Lacrimispora indolis DSM 755: one gene and its partner. The protein of the gene in region 1 interacts with the protein of each later gene in a pairwise test. Links are inferred from orthologs where the notes say so. Each region holds a gene or a part of one and is shown on either strand. Other genes may lie near its edges. The genes, in order: leuS and ligA.

What was found.
Region 2: the proteins of leuS (region 1) and ligA interact in binary tests that used the Escherichia coli proteins (3 or more experiments, as listed by UniProt). The link is inferred for Lacrimispora indolis DSM 755 from one-to-one orthologs.

What each region holds. Positions count from the first base shown.
Region 1 is NZ_AZUI01000001.1:5,594,325-5,610,157, forward strand. Bases 4,577-7,630 are described here. They hold leuS (leucine--tRNA ligase), read right to left. Parts: upstream 7,284-7,630; coding sequence 4,869-7,283; downstream 4,577-4,868. In the rest of the region: K401_RS0127165 (PTS transporter subunit EIIC), read right to left, coding at 1-1,014; K401_RS0127170 (FAD-dependent oxidoreductase), read right to left, coding at 1,007-2,926; K401_RS0127175 (hypothetical protein), read right to left, coding at 2,926-3,684; BglG family transcription antiterminator LicT, read right to left, coding at 3,695-4,540; K401_RS0127190 (CPBP family intramembrane glutamic endopeptidase), read right to left, coding at 7,814-8,725; K401_RS0127195 (gamma-glutamyl-gamma-aminobutyrate hydrolase family protein), read right to left, coding at 8,850-9,587; K401_RS0127200 (M42 family metallopeptidase), read right to left, coding at 9,609-10,697; K401_RS0127205 (ABC transporter ATP-binding protein), read right to left, coding at 10,725-11,711; K401_RS0127210 (ABC transporter ATP-binding protein), read right to left, coding at 11,708-12,703; K401_RS0127215 (ABC transporter permease subunit), read right to left, coding at 12,722-13,600; K401_RS0127220 (ABC transporter permease), read right to left, coding at 13,616-14,536; K401_RS0127225 (ABC transporter substrate-binding protein), read right to left, coding at 14,627-15,833.
Region 2 is NZ_AZUI01000001.1:3,307,772-3,323,549, reverse strand. What follows is about bases 12,780-15,778. They hold ligA (NAD-dependent DNA ligase LigA), read right to left. Parts: upstream 15,265-15,778; coding sequence 13,294-15,264; downstream 12,780-13,293. Other genes in these bases: K401_RS0115820 (pseudouridine synthase), read right to left, coding at 15,254-15,778; metA (homoserine O-acetyltransferase MetA), read right to left, coding at 12,780-13,220. Also shown: K401_RS0115895 (putative polysaccharide biosynthesis protein), read left to right, coding at 1-967; K401_RS0115890 (TOBE domain-containing protein), read right to left, coding at 1,054-1,263; K401_RS0115880 (sulfate/molybdate ABC transporter ATP-binding protein), read right to left, coding at 1,493-2,545; modB (molybdate ABC transporter permease subunit), read right to left, coding at 2,547-3,245; modA (molybdate ABC transporter substrate-binding protein), read right to left, coding at 3,275-4,171; K401_RS0115865 (substrate-binding domain-containing protein), read left to right, coding at 4,448-5,422; K401_RS0115860 (DUF1538 domain-containing protein), read left to right, coding at 5,601-7,142; K401_RS0115855 (hypothetical protein), read left to right, coding at 7,129-7,836; K401_RS0115850 (glycoside hydrolase family 18 protein), read right to left, coding at 7,925-9,283; K401_RS0115845 (nitroreductase), read left to right, coding at 9,608-10,174; more of metA, read right to left, coding at 12,285-12,779. UniProt on the Escherichia coli protein: DNA ligase that catalyzes the formation of phosphodiester linkages between 5'-phosphoryl and 3'-hydroxyl groups in double-stranded DNA using NAD as a coenzyme and as the energy source for the reaction.

The DNA of each region.
Region 1 (15,833 bases):
TGAAAGGAATCCTTGCAGGGATGTGTAACCAACTTCCTGTAATAAAGTGGTTTGGATCGGAGTAACAATGTGATGGATTCCCAAAGCAACCAGCGGCAGGAATGTTCCGGAGATAATTGCACCTCCGACTGCTCCCGCGTTGTAAACAAGCCAGATAACAACGTTGGCAAGTGCATTTGCAATCATACCGCTGATTGGCTGAATCACAAACAGTACAGCAATACCGGTGAGCAAGATTGAACATAATGCCGGAAAATGTACCTGCAAGACATTCGGAATAACTTTTCTGAATTTTCTTTCAAGTATTGCAACTAAGAAACCGCCAAGCAAGGCTGCAAGGGTTCCACCCATACCACTTTTAAATTCTAAGTTAAAGATGCTCATTGATACACCATTTAAAAGGCCCACATTCGTTACAATTGCTCCAATTGCCATACCGACAAAGGGATTGCCTCCCATTGTTTTAGCCGCTTGTGACGCAACAGCAATATTCATAATCGAAAAGAAAGATCCTGCAATAACGCTTAATGCCGCCATAAATACAGACCCCCCATCAGCGATTGCAGCAGGGTTGAAGAAATCCACTTTAAAATATATGAAAATATATTGAAAAATTCTCAACAATCCATAAAGCAGACCTGTTCCGGCCAATGCAGGTATCATCGGTGTAAACACCTGAGAAATCATCGTGAATATTTCGCTTCGGTTCTTTTTCTTTTCTCTGAAAATATCTGCTTTATTAACAACAGCCTGTTTCTGCGCGCGGGCATCCATCATTTTTTGAACTTCACCCCGGACATATTCAGCATTTCCCGGACCAAGAATAACTTGTGGGTTGTAATTTTTCCCTGCTACACCAAGTACGCCGGGAATCTCTTTGAGCCTTTCTTTGTCGATCTTATCTTTGTCAAAAACTACAACTCTAAAACGTGTCATACAATTACTGATACGTTCAATATTGTCAATTCCACCTATTGCCTCAATAATTTGTTCAATAATATTTTGTTCAATCATATGATTCTCCCTTCCTGCTGCAATTGTCAATCTCTCCTGTTTTTGCCGCTTTCACGTAATCGGAGCCTTGCAGACCAAGCTTCCATTGAATAAATTCCCTTAACTTAAATGTCATATCATGTAAATCATTACGATTTGATTTCAGTGACGTATATACTTTAAAATCATCTCTGTACACAATCTGATGGATCCCGCCTGTCACTTTATCTTTCATATCTTCATTATGGTCTGCAATGTTAACCAGCGCTCTTACAATATGTGCAACGTATTGGAAATGATAATCCTGGCGGCTTCCTATAAATTTATCAAATTCCATTTCATCGTCAATAAAAGACTCATGCTCCTGCAGTAAACGGTACAAAACAGAATAGCTCTCTTTTTGATGCAATCGTCCAAGACAATATACCGCACTCAAACCTCTCAGCATATTATATGACTTACTTGTCATCGGCTTATAAGAGTCACGTTTTTTCGCAGCCTGAACTAAAATGTCATGACCGGTGTTATCATCTAAAAGAGCAAGAACAATCCCGCTGTTCACCCTCATATTCTGGTTATTTGACTGCAGTCCCTCTTTCAGCAATCTGGTTTTTCTTCCTCTATACGCTGCCAGCATGGCAAATCCAGGCCTATCTGATTTCATCGCTTTTACAATTTCTGAATCTGTTTCCGGAAACCACATAGGCGTATTTATATCCGGAGGCGGGTTATCCTTCAATCCGTAATTGTTTTCTTCATTGAGGCAGCCGTCTTTTTCCAGCAGCGATTTAATTTGGCTGTATTTGACATCTGCCAATTTCAAATCATTTCTTAAAGCAGAATCAATAACAATAGCGCTGGCTTCGCCTGACTTCTGACAATCACGCATCATTCGCGTATGGGATGCGATATCATGATCCAATGACATCATTCTTCCAATCGCCATAATATTCTCAATCCCCTTTGGTATCATTACTTCTTTCTCAATGGGAACGGATATCAAGGCTGACCACATGCTCAGTCCAACAACCCAATCACAAAGCTGTTCGCTTTCAAATGCCATCTCTTTTGTATGATTGTCGAAATTAGCACTTGAATAATATAACGGTTCTTTGGAAATATACCCATCGACGATTTCCTTCATGGTAATTTTCTTTAATCCATCGATGGAAAAACCTTCGCGGATTCCAATGATCGGAGACATTCCCAATGTGAATTGGTGTTCTTGCGGATTGGAATATACTGAATTATTTGTGGAATCAATTACAGATTTTGAGTACTCTTCCGGATTCTCCTGCTTCATAGTTCCGGCATCAATGTTATTGAATTCTATCCGATCCGCAAGAAAATCATAATACAGCCTTACATTTGAGAAAGGCTGGCACAACCCATCAAACTCCCGGCCCTTATGTAATGTCAAACCGGCTATCCTGCATAACGAAGCGTCTGCTGTTGCATCAATAAATACTTTTGCTTCTACATTGACCTTTTTTTTGCACGTCAAATACTGAATTCCTTCTATCCTTTGATCCTGTTTGTATACACTCACAACAACAGCATTAAATTCTATGTTTGCCCCATACTGTTCAAGAAGCTTATCATACACTACACGGCGAATCATTGGCTGAGAGCCAAATGCTTTGGATACCTGGTACTTATCCTGCATTTTTTCCACCATTGCATCAAACTTTTCGTATATTCCACCAATGGACCCCCGATAGTACTGAAACATGGTGCTTGAATAAATGCCGCCCATAAAGCTCTTTTTTTCAATTACGAGCACTTTGTGTCCCAAGCTCGCAAGCTTGACAGCCGCAATACTTCCGGCAGTTCCTGCGCCAACTACAATCACGTCAAATTTATCAACGTATATTACCTCGTTCAATTCTATCATTTTGGATTCTCCATCCGCCAGCCAATTCAGCGTCCGCATCACAGATCCCTCCATAGTTCGACACCCTTGTCCATTGCTTCAAACACATTTTGTGTAAGACTTGAGCAAGCATAAATGATATTACCTGTTCTTTCCGCCTCATACTTTCCACGAATGCATGGCGTTTCTGCAATCATCAATAACTCATCTTCACTTTTCATTGGTTTTTCAAAATGAGCAAGGACCTGTCTCCTGTTATCTTTCATACTTGCGGTTTTCACAGGGATCTCCAGGCAGTATACGCCATTCCCAAGATCATAATGGCTTCCATCACGGCAAACCACTGGATCACTTCCTTTGCTTCTTACTAATGAACAACACGACATTTCATGTGGGAGTTTAAGATTATCAGCAGTCGTATCAATAAAATAGTCAGATTCAAAGGTCATCACCTGATCCCGGCAAAACGCTTCCACCGCTAATCCATGGGATTTTTGCACTTTTTCCATAACCGTGCAGTCCAAAAGAATATTTATATTCATTTCTTTTACAAAATTCCCTATAACCGGCATGATTTCACTTATAATCAACAGATCCTCATAATACATATGCTTGTTTTTTATAATACTTTGATACAATTTTTTCGTTGCTGCTTCTTTCATTTGGTAATTGCCCAAGCGGTCAATTCTAAGGCTCGTGTAATAGTCACTTCCCAGGACATTGCCCCGTTCAACAATTAACGTATTGTTTGGATCACAAGATGCCACAGCCAGTCCAAGGAAAGTGGCACCACTCACAATCGTCCGGTACTTTTTCAACGTTTCCACCTCAATTCTTCGTATTCCTTCTGATAAAAGTATTGATATGAATTGCTAAATACATGATTTCAGCTTCTTCAACACTTACATCAAACGTATTCTCAATATAGTTCCTGATCTCCAATGAAATGCGGTATGCCTCCTCATACTCTTTCTTGATTACTTCCAGAATGCTTGAGTTATCCACCTGTAATCTTTCGTTTTTTATTAAACGCATTGAAAAAAATTTAAGGTGAGTCATGAATCTTTCATAGCTGATTGAATCAGTATCAAATTCAATATTCAAATTTTTACGTACTATGTTTAAGGATTGGTTGATAATTTTGGTCATAAAATCAGTATTGTTAAAGTAATTATCATCAAGTTGTGCATTCAAAATGTGCATGGCAATAAAAGATGCTTCATCATTTGGCAATTGTATATTCAGCGCGCTGTTAATAATTCCTACAGCTCTTTCACCGATATGATATTCAATCGTATAGAAACGCTTAATTTCATTGTGAAGTTTATTCTCAAACATTTGATTGTTATGATATCTTTCCACAGCAAAATTAACGTGATCCAGCAAGGAAAAATAAACACTTGCAGGCAATTCCCTTCCCATTGTAGATTCAGCATCTTCAACAATCTTGTTAACAACCTGGATATTGGAAAAATCAACATCCGATAACAGTGAAAGCAAATCATTCTCATACTGTTTATCGGTTAATATATAGATCTTTTCAATTGCATGATCCAGAATATCATCACCAACTTTTTTCTGGAAACCAAGAGCCTTTCCAAGTAATAAAACTTCCTGCCCCCGCTCATTCATTGAGCGCACTATATTATTATTAATTACTTTCGTTATCTTCATATAGCTCCTTTCTTTTTTTCTTCTGACCTCAATATTACCAATCCAAATGCTTGTATGATATATACAAAAAAAAAGCAGACAACATCATACAAGATAGATGTGGCCTACTTAAAGTAACAACTCTTGAGTAAAAGATAGCATAGAATTTGTAAAATGTCAACAATTTTTTTCTAACCGAAATTTCCTTTTATAGATTCCACACTTAGCAATCATTGAGAATTTCCTTGGTTCCTGAAGCTGTATAAGGGCACTATAAGCCATATTTCTATGGCCTATAATGCCCTCACATTTCATACTAATAGAATTAAGGTTTACTCCATTGACGGTTTTACCTGCACACGATGTTTATAATTCTTCCGGGAACATAGATTTCCTTAACAATGGGTCCTGTTATCTTATCCGGGATCAAAGCCTTGCCGGCCTCAATGGCCTCTTCCTTTGATACGCCTACAGGAAGCTTCACCACTGCTCTGGTCTTTCCGTTAACCTGGACCGCGACCTCAATTTCGTCTTCCTTCATGGCCTCTTCATCACATTCCGGCCACTGTGCATGGAATACGGAAGTCGTGCCGCCAAGCCGAAGCCACAGTTCCTCACCGATATGAGGTGCAAAGGGTGCAACCAGAACCACAAAAGCCTTTAACGTCTCTTTGTCAATTCCTCCGGTCTTCCCAGCCAACTCGATCAATTTATTGTTGTATTCCATGAATCCGGAAATAACCGTATTTAAATTAAACTGGCTGAAACGCTGTTCAATATCAAAGATCAGCTTGTTGCGAAGGCGGAGCATTTCCCTGGTAGGCTCCACATTCTTACCGCTGCTTTCCGTCACCAGTTTCCAGAACCGGTTTAAGAAACGGCTGACGCCTTCAATTCCCCTGTCATCCCACTCTGCATCAAGCTCCGGCGGTCCTACGAAAAGCTCATACATACGAAGGGCATCACAGCCATAGTCACGAACCAGATCATCAGGAGATACCACATTTCCCTTTGACTTGCTCATCTTGATTCCGTTCTTTCCGTTTATCATACCCTGGTTGAACAGCTTGGTAAAGGGCTCATCAAAATCCACCACACCGATGTCGTTTAAAAATTTGGTGTAGAAACGGGAATACAGAAGATGAAGCACGGCATGCTCCACGCCGCCGATGTACATATCCACCGGAAGGTATTTCTTTGCTTTCTCTTTGGATACCAGTTCCTTATCATTGTGACTGTCCACGTAACGGAGGAAGTACCAGGAAGAACCTGCCCACTGAGGCATGGTGTTGGTCTCTCTCTTAGCCGGAGCACCGCACACCGGACATGTGGTGTTCACCCATTCGTCAATGGCTGCCAGCGGAGATTCTCCTGTGCCGGTTGGCTGATAGCTTTCCACCTCCGGAAGGGTGAGCGGAAGCTGATCTTCCGGAACCGGGACATTGCCGCAATGAGGACAGTGAATAATGGGAATCGGCTCTCCCCAGTAGCGCTGTCTGGAAAATACCCAGTCGCGGAGCTTAAAGTTTACGGTCTTCTTTCCCAGTCCCCGCTCCTCGATCATGACTGGAGCTTCTTTTTTAAGGACAGAGGACTCCATGCCATTCCACTCACGGGAATTGATCATGGTTCCATTGGCCTCGGTGTAAGCTTCGATCATGTTTTCGATTTCTTTGCCATCCTTTGAGATGACCTGAACAATGGGAATATCAAACTTCTTTGCAAACTCAAAATCCCTGTCATCGTGAGCCGGTACGCACATAATGGCACCGGTTCCGTAGTCGGCAAGGACATAATCGGAGAGCCAGATGGGGACCTTGGCACCGCTTAAAGGATTCACAGCATAGCTGCCAGTAAAAACGCCGGTCTTTTCTTTATCCTGAAGGCGGTCCACATTTGACTTCATGGAAGCGTCGTAAATATATTTCTCAACCGCTTCCTTATTCTCCGGGGAAGCAAGGCCGGCGGCAAGAGCATGCTCAGGCGCCAGCACCATAAAGGTGGCTCCGTATAAGGTATCAGGTCTGGTGGTATAAACTGTAATACTTTCCTCTTTTCCGTCCACCTTAAAATCAACCTCGGCTCCATAGGATTTTCCGATCCACTCCGTCTGCATCTTCTTGACCTTTTCCGGCCAGTCAAGCTTATCCAGATCATCTAACAGGCGGTCTGCATAAGCGGTGATTTTTAACATCCACTGTCTTAAGTTCTTTTTTGTGACTCCGGTTCCGCATCGCTCACAGCAGCCGTTTACCACTTCTTCGTTTGCAAGTCCTGTCTTGCAGGATGGGCACCAGTTAATGGGGAATTCCTTCTCATAAGCCAGGCCTTTTTTAAACATCTGGACAAAAATCCACTGGGTCCATTTATAAAATCCGGGATCAGTGGTGTTGACCTCCATATCCCAATCATAGACAGCTGCGATCTCATTGATCTGGCGTTTGATATTCATGACGTTTTCTGCCGTGGATTTCGCCGGATGGACTCCCATCTTGATGGCATAATTCTCTGCAGGCAGGCCAAAAGCATCCCAGCCCATAGGATGAATCACGTAATGTCCCTTTAAAATCTGATAACGGCTCCACACATCGGAAATTACATAGCCTCTCCAATGGCCTACATGAAGACCGCTTCCTGACGGATATGGGAACATATCCAGACAGTAATATTTCTGTTTCTTTCCGTCATCAACATTGATGGGGTTCTTTGCCCAGTTTTCACGCCACTTTTTCTCAATGGCGGTATGGTTGTATGATGCTGCCATAACAAAATTTCCTCCTTCTCGCACACGCTTTTTGTGCATATAGGTATACCCGTAGGGTGCTTCCTCCTTTTACGAAAGGGATTTTCCCTGTTTTAAATGTCCGCGGATAAAATAATGACCTTAAGAGTAAATAAAAAATGCGCCTCCGGCCGTTCATAAGGCCATAGAGACGCAGGATCTGCCGCGTGGTACCACTCTATTTCATACGATGTCCGTATGCTCTCACTGGATATGATCATCATATCCGCCCGCTGTAACGGTCGGGACACCGGCAATGCCTACGCAGAAAGCATGGCTTCCTTCAGCACGCTACTCAAAGGCCAGTTCAGCCGTCATCCACAACCGGCTTCCACCACCCGCCGGCTCTCTGCATGTTTCAGACAGCTTACTACTCCTAATCAAAGTATTTTTGCTAACTACAAATGTAACATAATTGACGAAATGTGTCAACCGCATTTTATGAAATCCCAGGACACTCCGCAAATATGTGCCGGAGGGCTCCGTAAATACTGTCCATTCCACCCTTCCGATTAAGCAGAAGAAACGACAAAGGTTACAGCCGAAAGAAGGAAAAACAGGATCATTCCAAGGTTTACAAACAGCGTTTTAAAGGAACCTTTGCCCCAGGTTTCCATAAGCCCCGGATGAAACACCAGCTTTCTCCGGCTGATAAAAAGCAAAATGATTCCTGCAAAAACTGCCCCAAGCATGAATATGGAGTAGCCCACAGCAAGCAGTGGATTATCTCCAATGTGAAGGGCCGCAATGGAGCCGAGAAAATTGATTATCATGTGAAAAATTATGGTATAACGAAGCTTTCCCGTCTGAATATAAATATAGGCAAACACAAGACCAATGCCAAAGGCATAGAAGAACTGGTAGAAATTTCCGTGGCTTAAACCAAAGACAACACTGGATACCAGGATCGCCGCCTTATCTCCATACAGCCGGATCCGGTCGACCAGGACCTTGCGAAACAGGATCTCCTCAAAAACAGGGGCCATTATCACCATTGTGACAAAAATCGCCCAGGTACTCAAATCCTTTATCACTTCCTCTACCGGATTAATCATAGGCCTTCCCAAAAGGGCGCTGACAAGGCTCATAAGAGCCTGACCAATAAGATTCCCCAAAAACAGGGCACTCATACAGATCAAAAATCCGGAAACAAGCATTCCTGCCCCGGCCTTTTTCCCTCTGGGCCTGCATAAAACCGGCATATCCTTCACAATGAGATAGACGATAATTCCCCCGACAACGTAATTAGCCAGAGAAACAACCACCATATACCAGTTCCCAAAGGTTATTTCCATTCCGAACCGGGACAGGGCAAGGGCGATGACTCCCACCTCAAGCTGTATAATAATCGTCACAAGAAGGAATGCTCCATATCCGATTCCCACTCTTGAAAACGCTTTCCATGCACTTCTTCTGTCTTCCACTATTTTCATACCTCCTGCCAGTTGGTATCAGTTTATCACAGATCAGAGAAAAGCGCAATTATTCCACGATGGGCAGCCTGCAAAGCCTGATTTAACCAAAGAGGCGGAATTGAGGTTACAGTCCTTATTGACTCTTCATCCTGGCACAATGCCCGTTAAAAAAAGAAAACAGCCGGTTCATGGCGGGAACAGAATCAATTAAGTTTTCAGGATGCCATTGAATCCCCATAATAAGCCCCTCTTTATCCTCCAAAGCCTCTATCACTCCATCGGATGCATAAGCAGATGCCTTAAGCCCGCGTCCCAGCTTTTTCACTGCCTGATGGTGCATGGAGTTGGTTTCCAGCGTTCCTGCCCCCAGTACGGAGGCAAGCCTTGTTTCTTCTAAAACCTCCACGCGATGGGTCAGATAGCTTCTTTTCCGTTTCTGCATATGCTGCAGGCTTTCTTTCTCCCGCAGAGAAATATCCTGATAAAGGCTTCCTCCCATAAGAACATTTAAGAACTGATGCCCTTTGCATATCCCAAGCATGGGAATGCTCCGGGTTATGGCATACTGCCCCGCCCGAAAAAGAGCTTCGTCGATTTCCGGCCGGATTTCCCCCAAAACAGGCAGAGGTTCCTCCCCATAATACCATGGGTGAATATCTTCCCCTCCGGGAAACAGCAGGCCGTCGCAAAATGCCATTGCCTCTTCCGGTCCGGCCAGAATCCCGGTTGCCGGTATGACAACCGGAATGCCTCCGTTTCTGAGTACTGCTTCCACGTAGGCGGTATTGGCATAAACCCGTTCCATGCTGTTGAATATTCCCACTTCTGTCATAAATGTATTGCCCATAATACCGATCACAGGTTTTTTCAAGTCACCACTCCTTTTATGGTTTTACAGCAGATCCTGGCGGCAGATATGGCGGATCGCAGAAAGATCCAGCCTTCGGATCACTTCGGCTGCCAACTGGCAGGCCGCTTCCAAATCCGCTTTTGCACAGAAATTATAATGGGAATGAACGTATCTGGTGGGGACGCCAAGCACTAGTACCGGAACCGCCTTCCCCGTCAGACTGAGTTTTCCTGCATTGGTGCTTCCTCCCCTGCGGACAGCTTCCTGGTATTTGATTCCCAGGCTTTGGGCTGTTTCTATGGCATACTCCACAAAGGCAGGATTGGAAATATAGCTCTTATCCATTCGGCGGATCTGCACGCCTCCCTTCATTTTCCCCTGAGTGACAGCCGCATCAAAGAAGAAATCATCCGAGGGAGAGCCCTCAAAAACAATGGCCAGATCCGGCTTTACAATCTGGCTTGTGACAGTGGCTCCCCTCATTCCCACTTCCTCCTGGGAGGCGAAGGCTCCTACGACATTCACAAAAAGATCCTTTCTCTCCTCATATAACTTGTTCATGGTTTCAATAATGCAAGCACAGCCGGCCCGGTTGTCAAAAGCTTTACCAAAGCAGATCCCATGGTCCTTGTCGTAAGAAAAGGACACATCGGGAACCATGGGATCACCCACAGATATGCCAAAATCCTCTTCCGCCTCTTTCCGGCTGCAGGCTCCTATGTCCACATATATACTTTCTATGTCAAGGCTCTGGGAACTGCGTTCCTCGTCGTTCATGAAATGAACGGGCTTTGAGGTGATAATGCCCTTTATAAGCCTTCCGTCCCTGGTCTTCACAAGCACGGAATGAGCCGGGACATTGGTAAGATGGAATCCTCCCAGCATCAGGATCCCCAGACAGCCGTTGCTGTGTATGCATTGCACCATAAAACCGCATTCATCCAGATGAGCATCCAGCTGAATCACTGGCTTTCCTGACTCCGCCTCAGGCATGCAGGCATACAAATTGTTCATCGCGTCGTTTTCAACCTGATATCTGCCTAAATACCCTGCCGCCGTCCGCACCACATCTTCTTCAAAGCCGCTTGGACCAAAGGCATTTGACAGTCTGCCTAACATTTCCATATCCATAATTATTTTCTCCTCTTAACTCTGTTATCATTTTTTACCGGTTTTATCATCATATAAATGGCAGTAAACGTAATGATCCTCATCCGCCTGATACCGGTCCGGCGCTTTCATGCTGCAGATACTCATGCACTTTGGACAACGGGTATGAAATTTGCAGCCGTCAGGCGGATTTAAAGCGGAGGGAATGCTCCCTTCCAGAATGATACGTTCCCGTTTCACTTCCGGATCAGGAACCGGTACTGCCGATAAAAGCGCCTGTGTATAGGGATGGAGGGGATGTTTATAAAGCTTCTCTTTGACTCCTGCCTCCACGAAATTTCCAAGATACATGACCCCTACCCGATCACTGATGTGTTCCACTACATTTAAGTCATGGGCCACAAAAATATAAGTAAGGGAAAATTCCTTTTTTAACTGGTTTAATAAGTTTAACACCTGAGCCTGGATTGATACATCCAGGGCTGATACCGGCTCATCAGCGATGATAAGCCTGGGTTCTACCGCCAGGGCCCTTGCGATGCCGATCCTCTGCCGCTGTCCGCCGGAAAACTCATGGGGATACCGGTTTGCATGGTAATCATCCAGCCCTACCTTCCGCAAAAGGCCCAGGACCCTATCCTTCCGCTCTTCCTTTGACGACGTCAGCCCGTGAATGACCAGAGGCTCCGCAATGATATCAAACACCGACATCCTTGGATTCAATGAGGCATAAGGATCCTGAAATACCATCTGGACCTTTTTACGCACCGGACGCATCTGCCTGCTGTTATAGCCGGAAATATTTTCTCCGTCAAGAATAATCTCACCGGAGGTCGGTTCTTCCAGCATGCAGATCCCTCTCCCCAGAGTGGACTTTCCGCAGCCGGATTCTCCCACGATGCCGAATACCTCCCCCGTTTTTGCCTCAAAGGAAACTCCATCCACAGCCTTTACATACTCGGTTTTTCCGAATTTGCGGCCGGAAACGGGATAATAAATCTTCATATCCTTAACAGTTAAGAGGTTTTCCGTCATTTGTCCTCACCACCCTTCCCTTCACAAAGCCAGCAGCGGCTCACATGGCCTCCGCCCATTAAAAAAAATCCCGGTTCCTCTTTCCTGCACCTGTCAAAGGCCTGGGAACACCGCGGCGCAAACTTGCACCCCTCAGGCATGAACCTGGGATTTGGAACATTGCCGGGGATGGATTCCAGCTCGTCAACCGAAACCCCCAGCTTTGGTATGGAAGCCAGAAGCCCTCTGGTATATGGATGGGCAGGTGCTGCAAAAATTGATCTTACATCCCCCTTTTCCACCACCCGTCCGCAGTACATGACCGCCACTTCGTCACAGGTCTCCGCCACCACGCCTAAATCATGGGTAATAAACAGGATAGAGGTTCCGGTTTCCTTTTTTAAGTTGTTCATCAGATCCAGAATCTGGGCCTGTATCGTTACATCAAGAGCTGTGGTGGGTTCATCGGCAATCAGCACCTGAGGCTTGCAGACGAGAGCCATAGCAATCATGACCCGTTGGCGCTGCCCTCCGGAAAGCTGGAACGGATATTCCTTCATCATCCGCTCTACTCTTGGAACACCGGTCGTACGAAGCATATCCTCTGCCTTTTTATAAGCCTCCTTCCTGGAAATATTCTCATGCTGAAGCACGCATTCCGTCAACTGTCTTCCGATTTTCATAACCGGATTTAGGCTGGTCATTGGCTCCTGGAAGATCATGGAGATCTTGCCTCCTCTTAATTTCCTTCTTTCTTCTTCTTTGATCCGTACGATATCCCTGCCGTCGAGAATGATATCTCCTCCAACAATCCGGCCTCTGGTTCCCATTAATAAGCCCATGACAGACAGAGCGGTAACGCTTTTACCGCTTCCAGATTCACCTACGATCCCTAAGGTAGCACCTTCCTTCAGTTCAATGTCTACGCCATCCACGGATTTTATGATTCCGCTGTCAATATAAAAGTAAGTATGAAGATTCTTAATTTCAAGTATGTTTCTCTTTTCTTCCATATGGTTACCGCCTCCTTATTAATCCGTAAGCTTGGGGTCCAGGGCATCACGCAGACCGTCACCGAGAATGTTAAAGCTCAGGACCGTAAGAAAGATGGCAAGGCCGGGAAACAGAGTCGTGTGGACACTGGTCATCATATAGGTTCTTCCATTGGACAGAAGCAAGCCCCACTCGGGCGTGGGCGGCTGGGCTCCCATGCCCAGAAAGCTTAAGCTGGAGGCTGTCAGAATGGAGGAACCAATGGACATGGTATACTGCACGATAATGTCCGGCACCGCTCCCGGCAGAATATGCTTGAACAGGATCCTGGCATCCGAAGCCCCCAGATTTCTGGCCGCATGGACAAACACCATATTTTTAAGAGACAGCGTCCTTCCTCTTACAAGCCTTGCAAAAGTGGGAGTGGAAAATACCGCCACAGCAATGACCACATTATACAGGCCGCTGCCAAGAATTGCCACAATGGCAATCGCCAGAATGATCCCGGGAAATGCAAACAGGGTATCGCAAACCCTCATGATTACGGAATCAATCATACCGCCGTAATAACCTCCCATAAGGCCTAAAATGGTACCGCACACCGCTCCCGCCGTAACCGCAAGCAGGCCGATGGAAAGTGAGATCCTGGCTCCGCATAAAATCCTGGAAAACAGATCTCTGCCAAATTCATCGGTTCCGAAAAAGTGAGCCGGGCCGGGCCCCTCAAGAATGGAAGAATAATCATATTCATTGATGCCGTAAGGCGCCAGAACCGGTCCCACCAGAGCGAGTATTGCCAGGAACAGCACAAATACCAGCGCCGTAACCGCATTTTTCTGCCTTCTGAACTTTCGCACCATCTCAGATACAGGAGTTTTTATATCTGATCCTTTTTTTATTTCCTTTTTTTCAGCCATACGATGGAACCTCCCTTAACCAAGCTTGATTTCCGGGTTGAGGATTGCATAAAGGATATCTACAACCAGGTTGATGATGATAAACTGCAAAGAAAAAATAAGGATCAGTGACTGAATGGCCGGATAATCCCGGTAGTTGACCGATTCAATGAGAAGGGATCCAAGACCCGGATAAGCGAATACCGCTTCCGTAACCACAGATCCTCCAAGAAGATAACCAAACTGAAGCCCCACCACCGTAACCACTGATATCATGGAATTGCGAAAGGCATGTCTCCAGGTTACGGCCTTTTCCTTAAGTCCCTTTGCCCTGGCTGTCCGTATATAATCCTCTTTCAGAACCTCTATGACAGAGGATCTTGTGAACCTTGCGATCACTGCCGCTATGCTGATGCCCAAGGTGATGGAGGGAAGGACCAGATTCTTAAACTTTCCTGCTCCTGTTGTGGGAAACCAGCGGAGCTTTACGGCAAATATCATGATCAGAAGAAATCCCACCCAGAATGCAGGAAGTGAAATACCTGAAACCGCTACGGTCATACCCGTATAGTCCTGCCATTTTCCCCTGTTTTTTCCGGACCATACGCCAAAAAACACACCGGCCAGGGTACTCCAGATAAGACTTGTTGCAGTAAGGACAAGGGTATTCCAATATCTGGCCCCTATTTCAACTGAAACCGGACGTTTGGTACGCAGAGAATTCCCCAGATCCCCTTTTAAAAGTCCTCCGATATACCGGATATACTGAACTGCTATGGGCCTGTCAAGGCCAAGCTGGACCCTGACGGCCTCCACATCCTGCTGGGTGGCCTGCTCCCCCGCCACCAGCCTTGCAGGATCACCGGGAATCATCCTTACAAAGAAAAAAACAAAGGTTATTACAATGATCAGCGTGGGGATCGTTCCCAGCACGCGCCGGTATGTAAACTTGAGCATCCTTCTCATCTCCTATGATTCTATGGGGCAATGCGGCAAAGGTGCCCTGGTAACAAGACACCCCCGCCGCATCAATGATTCCACATCCATTTATTTGGTCATTTTAGCATTCTTCATGTTAATGGCGCCATCGGGATAGATCTTTACTCCTGACAGCTTACTGCCGGTCACCCATGTATTGTAATCCAGCGAAACACATACCAGGGGCACATCCTCCCAGATAATATCCTGCGCTTTTGCATAAGCCTCTCTTCGGACCGAATCATCCGCACTCTGAAGACCTGCCTTTATGCACTCTTCCAATTCCTCATTTTCGTAATAACACATGTTATAGCTCATGGGCGGCTGTGATTCCCTGGCAAGCAAAGGCCTGATTCCCCAGTCAGCATCACCGGTGGAAGGAGACCAGCCGGATAAATAACACTCAACCTCTACCTCTGAGCCCGGGCCGGTAGCCCCCTGAACCTTTTCATTTACAATGGCGCTTTCCATACCGTTCAATTCCAGATTGATGCCGGCCTCAGCCAGCTGCTGCTTGTAAAACTCAGCCTTTTTCTGGTTGGCGGAAGTATTCTGATACATGAGAGTGGTTGTAAAGCCATCGGGATATCCGGCTTCTGCCAGAAGTTCTTTTGCCTTTGCCGGATCATAGGCAAGGGGATCATTTCCCTTGTAATATTGTACTGCCGGACCAATGATAGACGTAGCCGGCGTTCCCAACCCATTCATAACGACCTGGACATAAGCTTCCTTATTGATAGCATAGCTGACTGCCCTGCGCACCCTTACGTCATTGAAGGGAGCTTTTTGGTTGTTCATCATGAAATACCATACCACAATGCCCTCTCCCTGATTTACCGTCACATTGGAGTCTGTCTTCAGCGCCTCAACGCTTTCCGTGGGAGCCGGCCATATGATCTGTGCATCTCCGGACTGGATCATAGCCACACGGGTCGCATCCTCTCCCACGGGTTTAAAGGTAATGGTTTTAAAGCCGGCATCCCGGTCTGCCAGCGCTGTTCCTCCGCTGATATCCGGATCATAACCCCACCAGTCCTTATTCAGCTCCAGCGTCAGGTGATCACCTGCCACCCATTCCACAAATTTATATTGTCCAGTGCCTACGGGAGCCTGGGCGCAAACTTGCGGCCCCGCTTCGATCTGTTTGGGGCTCATGATCACACAGGCCGGATGAGCCAGGTTATTGATAAATGCGCCGAAAGGTGATGTTAAGGTTACCTTAATGGTATAGTCATCGACCTTATCCACATGATCCAGGGTATTGCATAAAAATGTG
Region 2 (15,778 bases), 2.3 Mb from region 1 along the record:
CATGGGCCATCTCATAGGGGAAATTGCTTCATCTCTTTTTACTGTTATGGCATACCGTTTCTTTTCGCCCAAAATGCCCCCAGGCATTACATTGGTTTCTTCTTCCTTTCGGGATACCGCTCCCGGGCTTATGCAACTGGCCCTGCCTCTTATGGGGAACCGCCTGGTTTTAAACATCCTTGCAAGCGCGGAAGCCATTTTAATTCCAAGCAGACTGCAGATGTCCGGACTTTCCGATTCAGCAGCATTTTCCGTATACGGCGTATTAACAGGAATGGCCCTGCCCTTTATTCTGTTCCCTTCCACCATATTTAATTCCCTGGCAGTGCTTTTACTTCCAACGGTGGCCGAGGCCCAGTCAGAGGGAAATGAGCGGAGGATCGGAGATGCCATTTCCATGTCACTGCGTTACTGTCTGTACGTAGGAATCCTCTGCATCGGCATATTCACCCTGTTCGGAGATGACTTAGGCGTCAGCGTATTTAAGGACAATACTGCCGGAACCTATATGACCATTTTGGCCTGGCTTTGCCCCTTCATCTATCTGGTAACCACCATGGGAAGCATTTTAAACGGCCTTGGAAAAACCTCAGTCACATTTATCCAGAATGCCATCGCTTTGCTGATCCGTCTGGGATTTGTCCTTTTTGGGATCCCCAGGTTCGGGATCTTAGCCTATTTGGTGGGAACCCTGGCCAGCGAGCTGCTTCTGGCCATGATGCATGTGCTGACCCTTCGGAAGAAGGTGGACTTTGTTTGGAACGCATGGGATATGATCGTAAAACCGGCAGCTCTCATGGTGCTCGCCATTGGGATTTACTTTGCGGTATTTTCCCTGGCAGATCCGTTCCAGGGGATGTCTTTATTCATAAAAACGGCTTTCCATATCGCTATATTAAGCATATTCTATCTGGTGCTTCTTCTTGGCGCCCATATCATGAAAGGAGAGAAAACCGGGGATCACTGAATTATTTCCGACAGGTGAATTTTTATGGTCTACATAATGAAAGTAAAAAACGGACTGTTGTAAGTCCGTTTTTTATAAATCCTCTTTTAGTCGATTCCAACCATTACAGAAGTGGCTTTAATGATGGCATATGCATCCTTTCCCACTTCCAGCTTTAAGTCCTTTACCGCTGCCATGGAAACCGTAGCAGAAACGATGTTGCCTCCGCCGATGTCAATGGTTACGATAGCGTTTACCGCGCCAGTTTCAATTCCTATAACTTTTCCTTTAAACTGGTTTCTTGCGCTGAGCTTCATCTGATATGTCTCCTCTCATCCAAACCTGCCTTTAGAAACACCCTTTTGGCATACCTTTACGCCCGATGCCCGATAAAGCGGGCGGCCCCTGCCAAAAAGGCACGGACAGGAAAGTGGAAATATCTAGCAGTAATTATGGATTATAAACCGGAAGATTATACTGCTTTTTATAAATTTATTGTAAACATTTCCTTTTTCATTGTCAACCAATTCCTGGAAATACAAAAAACTATAATAAAAGCAGGAGATCTTCCTTTGGGAACCGGATAAATGAAGGAATGTTCTGAACGGCTCCTTCTTCAAAATCAATTTTATCCTGAATCCACCAGATCTTTATAGAGGTCTTATCATTTATGTTCCTCAGCAGGTACTGCCTTTGAAAGGGAGTATCGGCAAACCCGGCCAATTCAATGCCCATGGCATTTTCCTCTTCCGGTCCTAAGGCAGGGATCAGGTTATGTCCCCGGATTCCTACATACCGGACAGAGTCTCCGATTTTCTCCTCTGTCTTAAGCCTGATCTTCCAGTCGCAGGCAAAAAGCTCATAATCACTGATTTTTTCTATGGAGGAAATATTCTTGCAGCCGGTCAGCTTTGCTGCCTCCATTCTTTCCGGCCTTCGGAAAATGTCCTTTGTACAGCCTTTTAATATAGTATTTCCCTCTGAAAGGAGGATCATGCGGTCACAAAATTTATAGATCTCATCTCTGGAATGGGATACCATAAGCACATCACCGGTATAGTCCCTGATCACTTCCAGCATCTCCATCTGAAGCGTGTCCTTTAGAAAGCCATCCAATGCGGAAAACGGCTCATCCAGCATGATGATGTCAGGACTGTACAAAAGCATGCGGGCAAGCGCCACTCTCTGCTGCTGGCCCCCTGAAAGCTGGGAAGGATACCTTTTTTCCAGCCCTTCCAGCTGAAAACGCCTTAACTGTTCCGCAACAAGGGGCAGCTTATCCTTTTTCTTTCCCGGAATCACAATCTTTAAGTTTTCTTCTACGGTCATGGTAGGAAACAGGGCATAATTTTGAAACAGGTAGCCCACACGGCGTTCCCTTGCAGGCAGATTGATCCCCTTTTCCGAATCAAAGAGCACTTTTCCGTTTAAAACGATCCGGCCCTGATCCGGCTTTTCGATTCCTGCCACGCATTTTAAGGTCATGGTCTTTCCGCAGCCGGAGGCTCCCAAAATCCCCATGCAGCCGCCCTCGGCCTCAAATTCCACTTTTAATTCAAATCCTGAAAACTTTTTTCGTATGTTTACCTGTAATGCCATATCAAATCCACCTGTTCACATGTTTCATATTTTTTCCGGATATATAATTGATAACCGCAACTATAAAAAATGACAAAATAACGATGACGCATACCCAGAACCCGGCCGTATCCCAGTTTCCTGCCGCCACCTCGGAAGCGATTGCAACGGAAACCGTTCTGGTCTTTCCTAAAATATTTCCTGCCAGCATGGTGGTGGCTCCATATTCCCCGATGGCTCTTGCAAAAGCCAGCACGGTTCCCGAAGCCAGTCCAGGCGCCGATATGGGAACGATGATCTTCCAGAAAATCTTCCCTTCCGACATCCCCAGAGTTCTTCCCGCATGGATCATGTCAACATCCACCTGCTCAAAGGCCGCCCTTGCATTCCGGTACATTAAAGGAAAAGCGATAACAAAGGCAGCTATGACACACCCAGGCCATGTCTGCACCATCTTTATATTAAATTCCTCAAAAAGGAATTTACCGAAGGGCCTGCGGAGGCTGAAGATCAAGAGAAGAAAGAATCCGGCCACAGTGGGCGGGAGGACCAAGGGCAGGGTCAATATCCCATCCACAATGGATTTTGCCGTATTATTCAGCCTCATGATCAGCCTTGCGGCGGCTATCCCCAGAAAAAAGGTCAGCACAGTTGCCAGAATCCCCGTTTTAAGGGAAATAAAAAGGGGACTCCAATCTATTGTTTTCATAAGATCCAGCATAGATTTTCACCCCCTTTTATGTGTATGATTTATTTTGCAGGTTTTGCAAATCCGGCATCCGTAAACATCTTCATAACGCCTTCATCGCTAACCAGATACTCTTTAAAGTCAGCTGCTGCCTTTGCCTGTTCCTCTGATGCCTCCTTGTCAATGATTAAGCCTACCGGATAAACAGCAGGATCGATCATGGTCTGATCTGCTTCTGCGATAATTTCAACCTTGTCTGCCATGGAAGCTGCATCGGTTGCGTAAACAACGCCTACTTCATTGCTTCCTTCTGCAACAGCTGTTAAAACAGCGGTAACATTGGCGCCTTCATTGATTTCCATTTTCATAACCTGATCAAGATTTCCTAAGTTGGTGAACAGTTTTCTTGCATACTGGCCTACAGGTACATCCTCTCCTGCAAGAGCAAGGCTTGATGCTTTTGTGATATTGTCAAAACCGGTTACCTCAGTTTTTCCGCCTGTTGGCTTGATCAGAACGATCTTATTTTCAAGCAGATCGGTAACGGAACCTTCTACTACATATCCGCCTTCCTTTAACGCATCCATCTGCTTGGTTGCTGCAGAGAAGAACACATCGCACTGAGCGCCCTCTTCGATCTGTTTCTGAAGGGTTCCGGAGCTGTCTGCATTATAAATAATATTAACATTTGGATGATCTTTTTCATAGGTTTCTTTGATCTTTTCCATTGTGTTTTTTAAGCTGGCGGCAATAAACACGTAAAGGTCCACGTTCTCTGCCTTTGCTTCAGCCGTAGTCGTTTCCGCTGCTGCCGTAGTTTCCTCTGCCTTGCTGGTCTCCTCTTTCGCAGTTGTCGCCTGCGTTGCAGCGGTTGAACCGCCTGAGCCGCACCCCACAACCGCACCGGCAGCAAACATTGCCGCCATCATAACCGCAAGTAATTTCTTTCCTCGTTTCATAATACTTCCTCCTGGTTTCCATTTGAACAACAATCTATATTGTTATTCATTTTAATTGGGTTTTATTCGGTTTTGTTCCGTTTGGTAATTCCCAATTCATTTTAGATGATATTTAATCGAATGTCAATGCCAATCTATCTTTATAATAACATCGGACTTTAAGCTTTTAGCCTCCATATGACAGACAGCTCTTAAAGCCTTTCATTGACAATGGATTAAAATATGCTATAACTATTTATAAATGATAAAAACCACAGGAAGCAAAGAGGAAACCGTATGGAAAAAATATATACTACCCAGGAAGTTGCCGACCAGCTTAAAATCAAAAAATCGACCGTATATGAACTGATCAAACGGGGAGAATTAAAGGCTGCAAAGGTCGGCAAACAAATACGGATCAGCCAGGATCAGCTGGATGAATATTTAAAGACTCCAAAGAACGGCAGCTCTTTCCAGACGGAAGAGCCTCTTCCCCGGATCATGGATATTCCACAGTTTACAGCTGATGCCGCGATCCGGCAGATGGATTACCTTCTTAATACCAGCGGCCTGATCATAAGCAGCCAGGAATCCAGGGTGGCGGAGCTGCTCCGAAGCCAGCTCAGCCTTCACCCTGACAGCCTTCCTATCCTGCATTCCTATATGAATGATTATAACAGCCTGTATTCTCTTTATTATGAAAAAACTCATATGGCCCTCACCGCCTTCTGCACCGGCCGGGAAGGGCAGGAAATCAGTCAGATCCAAAATCTTCTGCCTGGAAAGGAAGTCGTAATCCTTCATATCTGCAGTCTTCAGGCAGGCCTTTACGTGAAAAAAGGGAATCCAAAGAAGCTGCGGGCCTTAAAGGATCTATGCCGCCCTGATGTCCGTTTTATAAACAGGGAGAAGGGAAACGGGTACAGGATTTACATGGACTCCAGCCTCTCAGCCCAAAACATTGTAAAGACTTCTATTTCGGGATATCAGAAAGAATGCCTCTCCCACATGTCAGCCGCAAACGCGGTCGCATCGGGAGATGCTGATGCGGGCATTGGTGATGTGTCCCACTTAGCTGCATATCCCCAGCTGGATTTTATTCCTTTGTCTGCTGCCTCCATGGACTTAGTCTTCTCCAGGGCGGCCATGAACCATCCGGCCTTTCAAAGCATTGCCGACACGGTAAACTCCCAGGAATTTAAGAACGGCCTTCTTCCTTTTAAGGGCTACAAGATCGAAAACACAGGGAAATGCACCTTTGTGGACGGCTGAATGAAACGACATTTTCCCCCATTAATAAATATTCGGCAAAATTTTAGTTGCATTCGCAACTATTTGTGTGTTAAACTAATTTAGAGCTAATAGAGTCTGCAGGCTCATGCACAATTCTGTGCAGATAATTATTCTTAAGAATCCCTATCATAAAAAACGGACAACAGGAGGTATCTATTTGAACCAAAAATTAAAAGAAAAAATTGTTGAATCTTTATCATCTGTCCTGCCCGTTACATGTATCGTGTTGATCTTGTGCATAACAATCACTCCCATGCCTCTTGACCCACTGATGCTGTTTCTGGTAGGGGCAACCCTTTTAATCGTTGGAATGGGCTTTTTTACACTGGGTGTGGATATGTCCATGATGATCATCGGAGAAAAAGCGGGTGCCCAACTGGCAAAATCAAAAAAGCTGCCGCTCATTGTTTTTGCCTGTTTTATCATTGGTTTTATCATTACCATAGCGGAACCGGATCTTCAGGTCCTGGCGGGGCAGACGCCGGCCGTTCCTGACATGGTCCTGATCCTTTCTGTGGCCGCAGGAGTCGGACTGTTCCTTGCAATCGCATTTCTAAGGACCTTATTTGGCTGGAGCTTATCCCATATCCTTATGATCTGCTATGCCGTACTCTTTGTTACATCCGCCTTTGTTCCCAAAGAATTTCTGGCTGTTGCCTTTGACTCCGGCGGCGTTACAACAGGCCCCATTACGGTGCCCTTTATCATGGCTCTTGGTGTCGGCCTCTCCTCTATCGGCAGAGGGAAAAACCAGGACAGCGACAGCTTCGGCCTGGTCGCCCTATGTTCCGTGGGACCCATTCTTTCTGTTATGATTCTGGGCCTTGCCTATGGATCTTCTGCAGCTGATTATGAGCCCATGGTGATTCCCTCCATAAATAATTCTCAGGACCTTTGGCTGGCCTTTCAGCATGAACTTCCTCACTATGCCTGGGAAGTCTTTTTGGCCCTCTTTCCTATTTTGCTGTTCTTCCTCATATTTCAGCTCTTCTTTTTGAAGCTAAGGAAAAGACAGCTGATCAAAATTATGGTTGGGCTCATTTACTCCTACATCGGACTGACGCTTTTCCTCACCGGCGTCAATGTTGGCTTTATGCCTGCCGGCAATTATCTGGGTCAGCAGCTTGCATCCCTTCCCTATAACTGGGTCATGGTTCCCATCGGCATGCTTATCGGTTTCTTCATTGTAAAGGCAGAGCCGGCCGTACAGGTCTTAAATAAGCAGGTTGAAGACATAACGGGAGGCTCTATTTCGGAAAAGACCATGATGACCGGATTATCCATCGGCATGGCCATTTCCCTTGGATTATCCGTCATAAGAGTCATGACAGGTCTTCCCCTTCTGGCTCTCCTGCTTCCCGGCTATGCACTTGCCCTTGGTTTATCCTTTGTGGTCCCGCCGATTTTTACATCCATTGCCTTTGACTCCGGCGGCGTTGCTTCCGGCCCTATGACTGCCACCTTCCTGCTTCCCTTTGCCATGGGAGCCTGCGAGGCTTTAGGAGGGAATATCGTAACTGATGCCTTTGGCATCGTAGCCATGGTCGCCATGACGCCTCTCATCATCATACAGCTCATCGGTGTCTCCTATCGCTACAAGACTAAAAAGGCCAATGTACCGGCAAGTACACCGCTCCTTAATATGGAGCTTGAATTCATCGAATTAGGAAAGGAGGAGGCTGATGATTTCCAATCGTAAAGTAAACTGGATTACGGTAATCGTAGACCGGGGAAAGGGTGAAAAAGCAGCTTCCGTTTTTAAAGAACACCATCAGGAACTGCTTCTCATCACCAGAGGACATGGAACCGCAAGCTCTGCCATCAAGGACTGCCTGGGGTTAGATGAACCGGAAAAAGATCTGGTCATCGGAATCGTGGAGGAAGCGGCTACCAAACGCTTATTATCTGCTCTTCATGAAATATTAGAGCTTGGAAAACCAGGTTACGGCATCGTATTTACTATTTCCCTGTCGGGAATCAGCGCCGCAGCTTCCAGTATATTAGAAGCTAACCTGTCAAAAGGGGATACGCCCCCTGTCACAGATTATCTCAAGGAGGATCGCTCTATGTCAGATACGATCAGATACGAACTAATTGCTGCTGTTATCAATACCGATCTTTCCGCTCCCATCATGGAAGCTGCCAGAAATGCCGGCTGCAAGGGCGGAACTCTGGTCAAAGCCAGAGAGGTTAGTACGGATGATTCCAAAAAGCTTTTTGGCCTGACCCTTTCCAATGAAAAGGAAATCCTTCTCATTCTGGTTCCCCTTGCGGATAAACAGGCGGTCCTTAAATCCATTTGTGAAACAGTGATGAAGGAAACAGGGGAACATGCCATCGCATTTTCTCTTCCAGTAGATGAAGTGGCCGGACTAAGCACTCTTGTAAAGTGAGTGAATGCTCTATGGACCGGTCCATAACCAAAACAGGCGGCAGTTTCGTATTCCCTTCATGGGACAGGAAGCTTCCGCCTGTTTTCTGCTATCTTAAGCCGCGATACAGGGCGCCAAGAAGCTCTCCCTTCGGATCCTGGCTCAGTTCCCAGACCATAGCGCCGCCTAAGTTTTTCGATTTGATATAATCAGATTTATAACCTATGGACTCTGGATCTTCATAGCTGATAAAGATCGTACCGTTAAACAGCCAGGGAACCTTTGACTGAGAATGGAGATGTCTGGTATAGCCTGCTTTATTTAAGTAGTTATCCTTAATATCCTGATATCCGATGGAACTCGAACCTCCAAACGGCTGGTATAATCCTTTGTTTGAATCATTTACAGAAGAATATAAGTATCCATAAAGCGGAATCCCCATTACCAGCTTTTCTGCCGGAAAAGAAGCATTCAGCCAGGCAGTGATCCCCTTATCCACACTTATTTTATACTGGGGGGAAGGATCGTCGTTGTCATATAAAGGAGCCAGAAGATCCGTGTGGGAATCCCAGTAGCCATGGAGATCGTAGGTCATGACATTTGCATAATCCAGATACTGGGCCAGCTTTGACAGCTCCACATTGTCTATGTAAGAGCGGTCCGCTCCCCCTGCAATGGTCAGTAAGTAATGCTTATTGTTAGCAGCCCCTCGTGCATCCAGCTTTTCACGTATCTTTTTAAGAAGCAGGGTGAAATTCTGCTTATCTTCCCCACGCCTTGCGTTTTCCGCCAAACCTCCGCTGACCGGATATTCCCAGTCTAAGTCAACTCCGTCAAATCCGTATTTTATAATGAAATCAACACAGCTGTCCGCAAATACGGTCCTGGACTCCTCTGTCAGAGCCGCATCTGAGAATTTCCCGGACCAGTTCCAGCCTCCAACGGAAATCAAGGTTTTTAAATCCGGATTGGTCTGTTTTAAAGAATTTAAAAGCTTTATATTGTCAGGATCCACTTCAGGATATCCAAGCGTAACCCTTAAGTCAGCGCCGATGTTTGCAAAGGCATAATTAATATGGGTCAGCTTTCCGGCATCTATCTGGTTTGGATAGTAATTATAGTAAGCAGCCCATGCTGCATAATATCCGACTAATTTGCCTGTCTGCCGGGGAGATGGCTCCGTGACAGACAAGGCTGACAGCTCTGCGACCGGCAGGGCTGATGATTCCGCTGCAAGTGCTTCAGGCGATGCAGACGATTCTGCGGAAACAAGAGCAGCCGTTTCAGAATTATCCGGAATGGGGCTGGGGGAAAGGGGAACTGCAGTGTCTGCAATGCTGGCTGCTGCCGGGCTTTGGGATTCTGCCAGGAAATCCTTGCCAGACTTTTCTGTAAATGCATCTCTGCTTAAAAGACATCCCAGGATGATCAACATAAAAACAGAAACAAACAGAAATGTTTTCTTCATAGTACTTTTTTTCATTACGTGATCCTTTTCTCTCTTTTATTTTTTCAAGTATAACATGCTGGTTTTTCTTTGAACAACGAGCAAAAAATGGATCAAATGCATATTTATGGATAATTTTCTTCTTGATTTTTTGTGCCTGAAATCTCTGACCTTATTGCAATCACAGGAAAAAGGCCCGCTCACCGCCAGAATACAGGCATACAGAGTTTATTTAATATCTGAAATTCCAAATAAAATACAGTCTACTCTTCGTCGATTGAAACATACTTTTACGTATGGTATGATTGGATAAAACCGACCTGAATAATGAAAGGGGTGCATACAATGAATGAAACATTGAATGTAATAGCTAAGCGGTATTCCTGCCGCGATTTTAAAAATGATATGCCGTCAGACGAAATACTCCGGGCCATCGCCGAAGCCGCCATACAGGCACCAAGTGGAATGAACCGTCAGGCATGGAGGGTAATTGTTGTAAAAGACAAAGATTTGATACAGGATATGGAATCGGAGGGCATGGCCTATCTGGCCGGCATGGAGGACAAATCCTCATATAACAGAATCATGGAACGGGGCGGCAGATTGTTTTATGGCGCACCATGTATGATCGTAGTTCCTATTGATCCGGCACAATATGCTCCCGCACTGATTGACTGCGGGATCCTGTGTCAAAATATCACTCTGGCTGCAACATCTTTAGGCATAGCCAACATTATGTGTGGATTTGCCGGCCTGGCCTTTGCCAGCGGAACACGTGCAGCGGAATTTACCAAACGTCTGGGCTTCCCTGATGGTTATGCCTTTGGCTGTTCCGTATTGCTGGGATATGCCAATACGGAAAAACCGCCTCATGTTCCGGATCATGATAAAATTACTTTTATTGAATCATAACCAAAATGGTAAATGATCAGATTTTAAGCGAAATCAGGACATGTCATAAAAAAGAATTGACCATATGAGGATCTTTCTTTATATTCATTTAAAGGGGCTGTAAAATAAGTCCCTCCTGAAATAGGATTCATATCAGCGAACGCTGATATGAATCCTATTTCAAATTTTATATTGATTTCGCCCGGAAAAATAATTATGATATCTTTGTTTAAGCAAAAAATGCGCACTCAATGTTACCCTTGGGAATCCAAGGGGATAAATGATTCCATCCCGCTGGCTTTTTATGCAGCTGTCAGTAACCGGCTTTTTTTATTATGATACTTGTAAAGATTATAACTACATGAAATTAAAGTGAGCTCAAGACTTACGTTCTTTTCGCCTCGTCTTTAGAGCCGTTTGTACGACTTATCCCACTTGATTACCCAAAGGTTCCCTCTGCCTGAATGCTTCGATTCATTCGCAAAAGTGCTCCATGAATGGATTCCAGGTTACTCATCACTTCTTGGTGGATTGCTGTTAATTCCTGATTCATGCATATGGTTCTGTTCCCGGATTTCTTTTTACAGCAGTCAGGCTTATATGGGCAGTCCTCACAGCTTTCACATTCGTATATTTCTTCTGTTCTTCCATACTTGTTTTTATATACTTGTTTCTTGTATTTAAACTTAAATCTTTTTCCATTCAGACAGATAAGAGCACCTGACTTATCTCTTTTAAAGTTGACAGCCCGGTATGGATCATTGTGGTATTTCTTATCCGTGGTTTCTTTTTTAAACATGGTAAACTTCATGAACTTTTCCATGCCGTGCTCTTCGCAGTAAAGATAATTATTATACGAACCATACCCGGCATCTGCAACTGGATATTTGGGATAATGTCCATAGATGCTGTTGAACTTTTCCATGAGCGGCACAAAGCATTCCATGTCAGAGGCGTAGGGTTTTACATCAACTGTTGCTATGTATTCATCACATATCGCCACCTGTAGATTGTAGGCCGGAAGGAGCTGGTCATTTCCCATATAGTCCCGTTTTATTCTCATGAAAGTAGCATCGCAGTCGGTCTTCGAATAGCTGTTTCTTTCATTTCCACATATTTCTATGTGCTTTGCATATGATTTCAGACGTTCCAGAAATCTTTGCATCTCCTGATATTGGCGCTGCTCCATACTTTTTCTGTGCCCAGTCCCTGACACAAACTTTATCATATCCAGGCCGGTTGCTGTTTTATAGTTTTCAAGTAATTCTGTGACATAATCAATGGCATATTCATTTCGCTTTTCAAGTTTTATTCCCATATAGTCTAAAACATTTGTATTCATCGAATCAATTAATGCCGATAGTTTTTCAAAAACTTTATCACGGTTACGAAGACATGATTTTTTCCACACCCAGGTATAACGGTTCGCATTTGCTTCGATTTTTGTGCCATCAATATATGTATGCTCCAGATCCACCTGATCCTTTTTAAAAATGTAGCTGTTAATATCGGTAAAGATCTGTTCAATTGAATCCGTCAATTCATTGCGAATTAGATTCCCAAACGTCGCAAAAGAAGGAGCCTTCATATCATCAAGGAGATAGATATATCGAATATCATTCCTGCAAAGTTTTTCTATTTCACGCAGAGAGCAGATGCCGTGCGCCATGAAAGCAAAGAGTATAACTTTAAGGAGTTTTTGTTCATCACATCTTGGACGACCTGTTTTGTATCCCTTCTCTACAAAATATCTTGATAGGTCAATGTGATCCATCACCTCACAAAAAGTGTATACCGGATCAGAAACATTAATTATTTTTTCGATATCTAATGGTAATTTCAACTGACGTGAGGTATAATTACCATTGGTGTGGTTTTTTAGTCGCATAATTAATTATACCAAAAAATCGCTGTGGTCTCACGACCTCAGCGATTTTTTTAGGGAAGTTTTTTTACAGCCCCTTTATTATTTATCCCGGTCAGTCATTCATCATTTCTCTTGCGGCACTGTTCAAAAACTTTATGAATGCAGACGGAATCTTCTGATATGTGATTCTTGTAACTGGAAACAGAATTAAAATCTGCAGCATCGTCAAACATACCATGGACTTATTTAGAAGGCAATACATTTCTATTTCACGGAGTCCTCTCCCTCTTCCGCCTCCAGCAAATAAGGTGTGATCTGATATACATAGAAATTCAGCCAGTTCCCATACAGCGTATTTGCCCCATTCCTCCAATTTAACACAGGCAATGTATCCGGATCATCATCCTCATAATAATTACAGGGAATAGCAGGATCCAGTCCTTTTCCCAAATCCCGGTGATACTCTCCGTCCAGGGTCATGCGGTCGTATTCCGGATGGCCCTGGATAAATACCTGCTTTCCATCCCGGCTCATCACAAGAAGGATCCCGGCCTCTTTTGACTCCGCCAGAATGATCAGCTCCGGATGCTTTTCAATGTCCTCCCGCCGAACCTCCGTATAGCGGGAATGAGGCGCCATCACATAATCATCCAGGCTGCGCACAAGGGGCACCTTCCGGTCCAGGACCTTGTGGCGGTAAATACCGGACAGCTTGCTGTCTCTCTTATATTTTGGTATGCCATAATGGTAGAAAAGTCCTGCCTGGGCTCCCCAGCAGATATGAAGGGAGCTGGTCACATGGGTTTTACTCCATTCCATGATCTTTTTTAACTCTTCCCAGTAATTGACCTCTTCAAATTCCATGTTTTCCACCGGGGCTCCGGTGATGATCATGCCATCGAACTTCTTTTTCCTCACTTCATCAAAATAGACATAAAATTTATTTAAGTGGCTGGCCGACGTATTCTTGGAAGTATGGCTCTCCAGCATCAGAAAGGAACAGTCCACCTGCAGGGGCGTATTGGACAAGGCCCGGAGAAGCTGGGTCTCAGTCTCCTCCTTTATCGGCATAAGGTTAATGATCAAAATCTGAAGAGGGCGGATGTCCTGGCTTAAAGCCCGGTCCTCATCCATCATAAAAATATTCTCTTTTTCCAGTATGGCTTTTGCAGGTAAATCCTTTTGTACTTTAATCGGCATAATTTATTCCTCCAGCATTTTTTATACGAAAAATCAAGCAGATATGTTCACATATCCGGTTGATTCACAACCCCTAGGTTGAAAGGCGATCTTCTTTCAGCCTTATAAAATCCTCTTCTGAGATAATGGGCACTCCTAGTTCCTTTGCCTTTTTATTTTTGGAAGAATTGGATGTAGTATCATTGTTGATCAGATAAGTCGTCTTGGAAGTCACTGAACCGGTGGCCTTGCCGCCGTGGGCTTCAATGTCCTCCTGAAGGGCTTTCCGGTTTTCATAGTGGTTCACAGAACCTGTAATGACAAAAGTCATTCCTTCAAAGATTCCATCTTCCCGGACCTCTGCCTCTCCCTCAATGGTGAGCTCAGGCAACAGGCGGTCCACCATCTCGTTGTTCTTTTCTTCCTTAAAATAAGTGATCCAGGCATCTGCAAGCACCTTGCCGATTCCGGGAACTGCTGTCAGCTCCTCTTCCTCAGCGGTGCGCATTTTCCCAAAATCAAACTTAAATTCCTGGCACAGCGTCTTTGCATTTGCCAGACCGATTCCAGCGATCCCCAGGCCATAGATCAGCCTTGGAAGGGTGGTATGGGAGGCCGTTTTTACTGCCTGAATCAGATTATCGTAGGATTTCCTTCCAAAGCCCTCCATCTGGGTAATGGTTTCCTCATGCTGCTCCAGATGGAAGATATCTGCAAATTCCCGGATAAATCCGGCTCCAATGAATTTTTCCAGGGTTGCTTCCGACAATCCGTCAATATTTAAGGCATTCCTGCTGACAAAAAGGGAAAAGCTTTTCAGCCGCTTGGCCTGACAGTCCGGGTTGGTGCAGTACAGGCTCTTCACATCATTAACCTTGCGGATCTCTGTTTTTCCGCTGCAGACAGGACATTGATCTGGGATCTGGATTTTTTTGCTTCTTGTCAGGTTATCGGCGATCTGAGGAATAATCATATTGGCCTTATAAACCGTGATCTCATCGCCCTCTCCCAGCTCCAAGGCCTCCATAATGCTTAAGTTGTGGACACTGGCCCGGCTCACTGTGGTCCCTTCCAGCTCTACGGGGTCAAAGATTGCCACCGGGTTGATGAGCCCGGTCCTGGACGCACTCCACTCAATGTGGTCAAGCCTTGTTTCCCGGATCTCGTCGGCCCACTTAAATGCGATGGCATTACGGGGAAATTTGGACGTACGTCCAAGGGCTTCTCCGTAAGCGATATCATCAAACAAAAGCACCAGGCCGTCTGATGGAACATCATAGCTGGAAATGGACTCAGAAAACTCCTCTACAGCCTCCGGCAGAGTATCCCTTGTCACCATACGATAATCCACCACATCAAAACCCTGCTTTTTTAACCATTCAAACTGTTCTTTTCTGGAATTAAGAAAATTAACACCTTCTGCCGTTACAAGAGCAAATGCCTTAAAGTTTACATTTCTCCGGGCAGTGATCTGGTTGTTTAGCTGCCTTACGGAACCGCTGCATAAATTCCTGGGGTTTTTGTATCTGGCGGCTAACTCCCCGATCTCTTCGTTGATCCGGTTAAAATCCGAATACTTAATCACTGCTTCCCCACGCAGGATGAGTTCTCCCTTATGGGATATATTTAAAGGAATATTGGAAAATACTTTTGCATTGTTTGTGATGACCTCACCGATCTCTCCGTTTCCCCTGGTTACGGCCTTTTGAAGGGTCCCCTGGTTGTAGGAAAGGACTACGGTCAGCCCGTCAAGCTTCCAGGACAGCACTCCCGTCTGGCTGCCCAGCCACTCCTGCAGGCTTTCCACGCTCTTGGTCTTATCAAGGGAAAGCATGGGTGTTTCGTGGGCTTCCTTGGGAAGCTCGCTTAAAACCTGGTATCCCACGTTCTGCGTCGGGCTTTTGGAGAGAATGACTCCGGTTTCCTCTTCTAAATCCTTAAGCTCATCGTAAAGCCTGTCATATTCATAATTGCTCATGATCTCCCGGCTTTCCTGGTAGTAGGCCTTTCCTGCTGCCGTGAGAAGGCTGACCAGCTCTTTCATTCTGCTTATTTTAGCGTCCATCAGATATCTCCTTTTTCTGTTCTTTATAGGAACGATTTGTCGAGCCTTTTAAGGCCTCTTTCATCTGGTGGTACTCCCTTTTCGAAAGCTCCCGGTAAGCTCCTGGCTTTAAATCTCCCAGTTCAACATTCATGATCCGCAATCGTTTTAACATCCGTACTTCAAAGCCCAGCTGGCCGCACATTCGGCGGATCTGGCGGTTTAGCCCCTGGGTCAGAATAATGCGGAATGCTTTTTCTCCTGCCTTTGTCACACGGCAGGGACTGGTGGTCACATTTAAGTCCGGAAGAAATACTCCCTTTTTCATCTTCCGGATGAAATCATCGGTAACCGGGCGGTTGACCTTCACCAGATATTCCTTTTCATGAGCATTTCCGCTGCGCATTATTTTATTCACCAGAGAGCCCTGGTTGGTCATGAGGATCAGCCCTTCCGAATCCTTGTCCAGGCGTCCCACAGGATAAATCCTCGCGGGGTAATTCACCATATCCACGATGTTGGGGGCACGGTCTTT